Lentisphaera araneosa HTCC2155: one gene and its partner. The protein of the gene in region 2 interacts with the protein of the main gene of each other region in a pairwise test. Links are inferred from orthologs where the notes say so. Each region holds a gene or a part of one and is shown on either strand. Other genes may lie near its edges.

Region 1 (2,824 bases), on a different replicon or contig from region 2:
CGGAAAAGAAAATAAAGCTCGTCAGGACTTAGAACGTCGCATTGAACAAGATTCAATGCAAGATTCAGTCCTCGAGGTTTTGCTTCCTACGGAGAAGGTGACTACTGTGCGCCAGGGTAAGAAAATTACCCAAAACAGAAAGTTCTATCCCGGTTACCTATTTGTCAATGTTGACCTGATTGACGAGAACGGGACTATGAAAGAAGATGTCTGGCATTTTGTCAAAAATACATACGGCATTATCAACTTCCTCGGTGGAGATAAACCTGTGCCTCTCTCAGATGATGAGATTCAGATATTAAGCGTCAGCTTGAGAAAACCGAAGATGTTGCTAAGCCAAAAGTTGAATACACTGTTGGTGAGATTATCAAAATCAAAGAAGGTCCGTTCGAAAGTTTCGAAGGGACTGTAACTGAGGTTGATATCGATCGCGGCAAGCTTCAGGTATCTGTTGTAATATTTGGCCGTTCAACTCCAGTAGAAGTTGAATACGATCAAGTAGAAAAAAATGACTTCGACTAGGTCCATTAGTCAAATTATTATCTGTTAAGGGAAGGATATGGCTAAAAAAGTAAAAGGTTATATAAGACTTCAAATTCCAGCTGGCAAGGCGAACCCGGCTCCTCCAGTGGGACCTGCGCTTGGTGCACAGGGTGTGAATATTATGGAATTCTGTAAAGCGTTCAACGCTCAAACTCAGAGCGAAGCGGGAATGATTATTCCTGTTGTGATTACAGTTTTTCAAGATCGCTCATTCACATTCATCACCAAATCGCCTCCCGCTCCTGTACTTATTAAAAAGTACGCTGGTTTAGCTTCCGGTTCACAAAAACCCGGTTCTGGATTTGTAGGTAAAATCTCTGTAGATCAACTCAAAGAAATCTATGAGATTAAAAAGAAAGATATGAAAGCAAACACAGAAGAAGCAGCCGTTAGAATGCTCGAAGGCACTTGCCGTAGCATGGGTGTGGAGGTTGTATCATGAAGCGTTCAAAACTTTATAATGCAAGACTCGAAAAAGTCGATATGAACAAAGCTTATGGCATCAAAGAAGCATTTGAGACTCTCAAATCACTTCCAGCTGTAAAGTTTGATGAATCTGTTGATATCGCTTTTAAATTGGGTATTGATACTAGACAGCCAGAACAAAACGTTCGTGGAGCTCTTTCGCTTCCAAACGGTACTGGTAAAAATGTCACAGTTGTGGTAATCGCAGACGGAAACAGTGCAGACGAAGCAAAAGCTGCTGGTGCTGACTATGCTGGTTTCGATGAGCTGATTGCAAAAATTAAAGATGGCTGGCTTGATTTCGACGTTCTTATTGCTACTCCGGCAGCAATGAGTAAAGTACGTACTCTTGGTCGCGCTTTAGGTCCACGCGGTTTAATGCCAAATCCGAAGACTGGTACTGTTACAGATGATGTAGCTGGTGCTGTTAAAGCTTCTAAGGGTGGTCGTGTTGAATATCGTGCAGACAAAGGTGGAGCAACTCACGTTCTCGTTGGAAAACTTTCCTTCGACGCTGACAAACTCACTGAAAACGCGCAAGCAATTGTTGAAGCAATTGTTAAAGCTCGTCCATCAGCTACAAAAGGCACTTACGTAGTAAGCTGCACTGTAAGTAGCACAATGAGCCCTGGTCTAAAAATTGATCTTAAGGACTTAGTGTAATTATGAGACAAGAAAAAACTATTCTCGTTGACCATATCCAAACGATTTTGGATGAGTCTAATAATTTCTTTCTTATCTCGTATATGGGACTGAATGTTTCACAGCTCGAAGAACTCAAAACTGAGTTGAAAGCTAATGAAGCTACACTACAGGTTCATAAAAATACGCTCATTAAGAAAGCCGCTGAAGGCAAGCCTTACAGTGACCTATCAAATTTAGAACTTACTGGCGGCACAGCAATTGTATGTGGTTCAGGCGAACCCGCTGATGTAGCCAAAACTATCAAGAAGTTTGCTAAAGCTAACGAAGTAGTTTCGTTTAAAGCAGCATTTGTTGATGGTGAAGTATTAGATGCAGAAACATCCGTTACCGTTGCGGATATGCTCACGAAAGATCAAGCCCGTGCTCAGTTGCTCGGTCTTCTCAATCAAGTGCCTACAAGCCTTGTTAGAGTTCTTAATGAGAAAGCAGCTACTATTGTTTACGTTCTTAACGCAATTGTCGAAAAAAATAAATAAAGGATTAATAAAATGTCTGAAGTTGTATTATCAGAAGCACACGAAGCACTCGTCAAATCTATCGAAGAAATGTCAGTACTTGAACTCACTACACTCGTTAAAGCTCTCGAAGACCGTCTCGGCGTATCTGCTGCTGCTCCAGTAGCTGTTGCTGCTGCTGGTGGCGCTGCTGCTCCTGCAGAAGCTGCAGAAGAGCAAACTGAGTTTGATGTAGTACTTGCAGCATACCCTGCTGACAAGAAAATCGCTGTAATTAAAGTTGTACGTTCTGCAACTGGTCTTGGTCTTAAGGACGCAAAAGATCTCGTTGAAGGCGCGCCTAAAACTGTTAAAGAAGCGGCTGCAAAAGACGAAGCTGACAAAATCAAGAAAGATCTTGAAGAAGCTGGTGCAACTGTTGAACTTAAGTAATTTAAGTTTAAACATAGCATAAAAAAACTCACAGTAGGGACCGGATTATTTCCGGTTCCTACTTTTCTTATTTTAATCCTTTAAGCCCGTGCAAGGTTACAACTTATGGCAATTCGTCAAAACTTTGGAAAACTTGAAGAAGTTATCGATACACCTGACTTGATTTCTGTTCAGCTTGAATCATTCAGAGAATTTTTACAGGAAACTACCAATCCTGATAGTCG
Region 2 (4,787 bases):
CTTTGAGGGGTAGTCCGCTGGTGTTGGTGGCGAGGATGGCATCTGCTTTGACGTATTTACAGATTTGACTCCAAAGATTTTGTTTGATGGCGAGATCTTCGATAACCGCTTCTATGATGAGGTCAGCTTCGTCGAGGTGCTCGAGGTGATCGTCAAAATTGCCGGGGAAGATATTTTCGATAACGCTTGGACTATAGAGTGGGGATGGGTTGATCTTAAGTAATTTTTTGACAGCGCCTTCACTGATAGCAGAGGGTTTGGGGCCCGCGCTGGTGAGATCGAGGAGGGCAACTGAAAAACCACAATTTGCGAAGTGCGCCGCAATTTGAGAACCCATAACACCAGAGCCTAATACGGCTATGTGCTTAATTTTACTCATGTGGCGTCTCCTTATTTTTGGTAGATTTCTTGAATGATGTGATCGTAATTGATTTTGACGGCTTTGCGTTTCACTTTGAGCGTTGCAGTGAGCAAGCCATTGAGGGGGCTGAGCTCTTCGTGAATGATTTTGAATTTTTTGATTTGTGACCACTTGGGCAATTGCTCGTTGGCTTGGTCAATGCGCTGCTGATAATAAGCTGTGAGCTGAGGGCTTTGGCAGATGGCGTGAACATCGATGGTGTCGTGTTGCAGTTTTTTGGCAAAGCGCGGAAGTAGGGTGATCTCTGGGAAGATGAGTGCCGAACAGAAACGCTTGTCTTCGCCAATGACCAGGGCATGGGCAATAAAAGGGTCGGCTTTGAGAGCGGTTTCCAGAGGCGTGGGAATGACAAATTTTCCCGTAGACATTTTGAAAATGTTTTTCTTGCGATCGGTGATGAAGAGGTAGCCCTCGTCATCGAGGTAACCGATGTCGCCGGTGTGGAGCCAGCCATCTTTGAGGACGTCGTCTGTGGCTTCGGCATCTTTATAATAGGTTTCCATGATTTGTGGACCACTCACTAGGATCTCGCCATCTTCGGCAATCTTGATATTGGTTTCACTGAAAGCGCGTCCGGCCGTGCCTGGTTTGGGCGCTCTGAAGGGATTGACTGATATAACGGGAGCTTCGGTCATGCCGTAGCCCTCGAGGATGGGGATGCCGGCATTATTTAAGAAGCGACAGAGCTCGGTGCGAAGGTGAGCACCGCCACTGCAGATGAAGGTGAGTTCGCCGCCAAAGATATTCTGCCAAGCTTGGTAGATGGGGGAGAAGGCTTGGTGCATGACTTGGTGTTCGGGATTGCTGGCATCGTAAACATGGGCAAATTCAAAAGCCTTGTTATAAATTTCGGGATCCACTTGGGGGTTGTTTTCCGCACCATTGGCGATGTGCAAATAGATTTTTTCTAAGAGGTGAGGGACAGTGGAGAAAGTTTGTGGTTTGACCATGGCAATATGCATCATGATTTGGTCGGGATTCGTGAAGTAGACACTGGTGCCGTGATAGAGCCAACGGTAGATTGCGGATTTCGCAAAAATATGGCTCAAGGGGAGGAAGCTGATTTCGCGATCGTGTTTTTTGATGCAGTCATCTAAATCTGCAACAATGATGGAGTTCAGGGTGATGAGGTTTTTATGCTCAAGCAATACGCCTTTGGGTTGGCCCGTGGTTCCAGAAGTATAAATAATCGTGAGGGGGGATTCGCCTGTAGATTCGGGGAGCTGAGTTTCTTGAGCATTGGCAATGAGCTGCGGGCCATAGAGTTCACCGGGAACTTCTTCGTCGCTGAGGATGAATCTCATTTCGGGTTGGAGTGCTTTGAGGCGATTGTACTGTTCTTTGCCATTGACGATGCAGAGGCTGGCATCGCTGTGTTGCAAAACATAAGAGATGGATTGGTCATTAAAGGTGAGGTGAAGTGGGACTGAAACGAAGCCCGCGAGTGAGATAGCCACATCGTAGAGGCAAAAACGAGAATTGTTGCTGAGGAAGACGGCGATTTTCGCTTGAGGTTCTAATTTAAGTGATTGCATGGAGTAGGCAATTTTGTGAACTGTTTCGTAGAATTCATAGTAGCTTAGAGTTTTCCAAGATTTGCCAGTCCAATCGTTGAGTAAGGCAGTCGTAGGCGAATTTTTCATTCCTAGCTCTAAGAGTTCTGAAACCGTAGATACAGAAGTGTCTATAATATCTTTTGCCGTATTCATGATTAGTGCCTTATTTTGTGGGATTGACTCTCTGTGAAAACATAATTCGGCGAGGATCAAAAAACAAATTTTTACTAAAGGAAAAAATTAAATGTTCATTTGAGGCATAAAAAAAGCCACTTTGATTTATCAAAGTGGCTTGGAAGGGCAGAAAAAGTTTTTTTAGATGATGGAACCCATGGGCTCACGCAACATTTTCCTTTCTTTTACTTCAGCTTTGAAAATTGCGACAAATTCATCACGTGAGACGGTGATTTGATCGCGTGAACCATAACGACGTACGGTCACGGTATTGTCGGCAACTTCTTGCTCGCCAATAATTAAGAGAATGGGGATTTTACGCTTAGTATTGGTACGGATTTTCTTGTTGAAAGTGTTGTTACTGTCATCGATTTCAACACGGTATAGATCTCTAGTTAGCTCATTAGCTATGGAGTTTGTAAATTCCATACAGGAATCCTGAACTGGAAGGATACATACTTGAACGGGTGCGCACCATGCAGGGAAAGCGCCGCCATAGTATTCCATAATGAAAGAGATAAAACGCTCATGGGTAGAAAGTGGTGCGCGGTGAATGATGATAGGCTCTTTTTCTGTATTATCACTATCAACATATTTAAGAGCAAATTTCTCTTTACAAGCTGACTGGAAGTCGACCTGAATTGTAGAAAGAGTTTCTTCACGTCCCATGAGGTTCTTAAACTGAACATCGATTTTTGGACCGTAGAAAGCGGCTTCGCCTTCGCCGACAAAGTATTCGAGGCCAAGCTCGTCCATGACTTTGGCAAGAAGAGCTTCGGCTTGGTCCCACACAGCAGGATCGCCGACAAATTTATCTGAATCGTCACGCACTGAGAGGCGGAAACTATAATCGGAGAATTTGAAGGTTTCGTAGAATTCCATATACATTTTAACCATGCTTCTGAATTCTTCTTCAAATTGATCTTCAGTTAGGTAGACGTGAGCATCGTTCATAGTCATGCAACGTACGCGAAGTAGACCTGAAAGTTCACCAGATTTTTCATAGCGGTAACAAGTGCCGTATTCACAGAGACGATAAGGCAGTTCTTTGTATGAACGAGGGCGTGCTGAGTAAATAAGGTGATGATAAGGGCAGTTCATGGCCTTGAGGTAATATTTTTCACTGTTTTCAGCGTCATCGCCTTCGTTGAGCTCCATTGGGGGGAACATGGAATCTGCGTAGTAAGGAAGGTGCCCTGAAGTCTGGAAAAGTTTTTCACTAGCAATATGCGGAGTGGATACTCGTTGGTAACCATACTTCATTTCCATTTCGCGGGCGTATTTTTCGATTTCGTCGCGAATGATTGTACCGTTGGGCATCCATAGAGCTAGACCTTTACCGACTTTTTCATCGAAGTGGAAGATATCGAGTTCTTTACCAAGTTTTTTGTGATCGAATTGCTCGGCAATGCGACGTCTTTCGAGGAAAGACTGAAGTTCCTCTGGAGTCTCGAAGCAGAGAGCGTAAATACGTGTGAGCTGCTTATTTTTTTCGCTACCGAGCCAGTAGGCACCAGCAACGCGGTCGAGTTTAAAAGCTTTGGCAGGGAGGTCGCCAGTGGTTTCCACGTGAGGGCCTTCACAGAGGTCGGCAAAATTACCGTTTTCGTAGAAAGAAAATTTCTCAACGCCACGAGAATGGAGATTGCGAACGTTTTCGATTTTGTATTCGCCTTCACCGAGATCCTCGAGTTTGGCTACGGCGCCTTCGATATCAGTTTCGCTGTAGTGGAATTCTTGCTTGCGACCAATGATTTTTTTCATGCGCTTTTCAATTTCTTTGAGTTTGTTTTCGGCAAACTCTTCTTCGCTGAAATCGAAATCGTAATAAAAGCCCGTTTCAATGGGAGGACCAAAACCGAGTTTGACTTTGGGGTAGACTTCTTGTACTGCTTGAGCGAGTACGTGAGCCATGGAGTGGCGAATTTTATAGAGATTTGAATTTTCGTCCATGAGTAATATTTCCAGAAAGCTTTAGATTAAAAAAAAATTTGCTCATAATAATGCCTTTATGCATTTGGGGCAAGTATGAAAAAATATTTTCGAGGAATTAAGTAAACTATGAATCAAGCCCTTTTGGAAGCAGTTGAGCCTTATTGGATTTACGATTATGACGTGGCGCAATCTTTGGACCCCAAAGCAAGTCTTTTAAAGAGCTTGGCCCAAGACTTGAAACTCATTCAGATTCGCGTCAAAAGCTTGGTGGATTTGGAGCTTAAAAAGCAAGTAAAGAAGTATTATGATTTGATCAAAGAAGCGAATCCAGCTTGCCATGTGATTATGAATGATTACGTAGATTTGTGTGCGGAATTCGCCATGGAAGGGGTTCATTTGGGGCAGAGTGATGACTCAGTCATCGAAGCTCGAAAGAATTTGGGCGAAAAGGCGATTATTGGCCTTACCGTGCGCTCGCTTGAAGAAGCTCAGGAAGCTCAAGGTTTGTTAGCGCAAGGCATTGTGGATTACGTGGGTGTAGGCACTGTTTTTCAAACGACGACAAAGCAAGGGCTGAAAGCGAAAGGCCCCGAGTTTATCGAAGAAGTTTTTAAGCTCATTCCCGCTGAGAAAGTTTATCCCATTGGTGGGATCAATAAAGAGAATTTAAGTGAGCTCAAAAAGATTGACGTCAAGCACGT

The links. Proteins that work in one complex are often made in the same cells at the same time.
Region 1: the proteins of thrS (region 2) and rplA interact in binary tests that used the Escherichia coli proteins (3 or more experiments, as listed by UniProt). The link is inferred for Lentisphaera araneosa HTCC2155 from one-to-one orthologs.

The regions. Positions count from the first base shown.
Region 1 is NZ_ABCK01000017.1:1,820-4,643, forward strand. It holds rplA (50S ribosomal protein L1), read left to right. Parts: upstream 1-978; coding sequence 979-1,671; downstream 1,672-2,824. Other genes in the region: LNTAR_RS16135 (transcription termination/antitermination NusG family protein), read left to right, coding at 1-412; LNTAR_RS28465 (hypothetical protein), read left to right, coding at 373-522; rplK (50S ribosomal protein L11), read left to right, coding at 560-985; rplJ (50S ribosomal protein L10), read left to right, coding at 1,674-2,189; rplL (50S ribosomal protein L7/L12), read left to right, coding at 2,202-2,600. UniProt on the Escherichia coli protein: One of the primary rRNA binding proteins, it binds very close to the 3'-end of the 23S rRNA. Forms part of the L1 stalk. It is often not seen in high-resolution crystal structures, but can be seen in cryo_EM and 3D reconstruction models.
Region 2 is NZ_ABCK01000037.1:26,050-30,836, reverse strand. The notes cover bases 1,699-4,578. They hold thrS (threonine--tRNA ligase), read right to left. Parts: upstream 4,105-4,578; coding sequence 2,293-4,104; downstream 1,699-2,292. Other genes in these bases: LNTAR_RS22705 (thiamine phosphate synthase), read left to right, coding at 4,213-4,578; LNTAR_RS22715 (AMP-dependent synthetase/ligase), read right to left, coding at 1,699-2,130. Outside these bases: LNTAR_RS22720 (3-hydroxyacyl-CoA dehydrogenase/enoyl-CoA hydratase family protein), read right to left, coding at 1-379; more of LNTAR_RS22715, read right to left, coding at 391-1,698; more of LNTAR_RS22705, read left to right, coding at 4,579-4,787. UniProt on the Escherichia coli protein: Catalyzes the attachment of threonine to tRNA(Thr) in a two-step reaction: L-threonine is first activated by ATP to form Thr-AMP and then transferred to the acceptor end of tRNA(Thr). The rate-limiting step is amino acid activation in the presence of tRNA.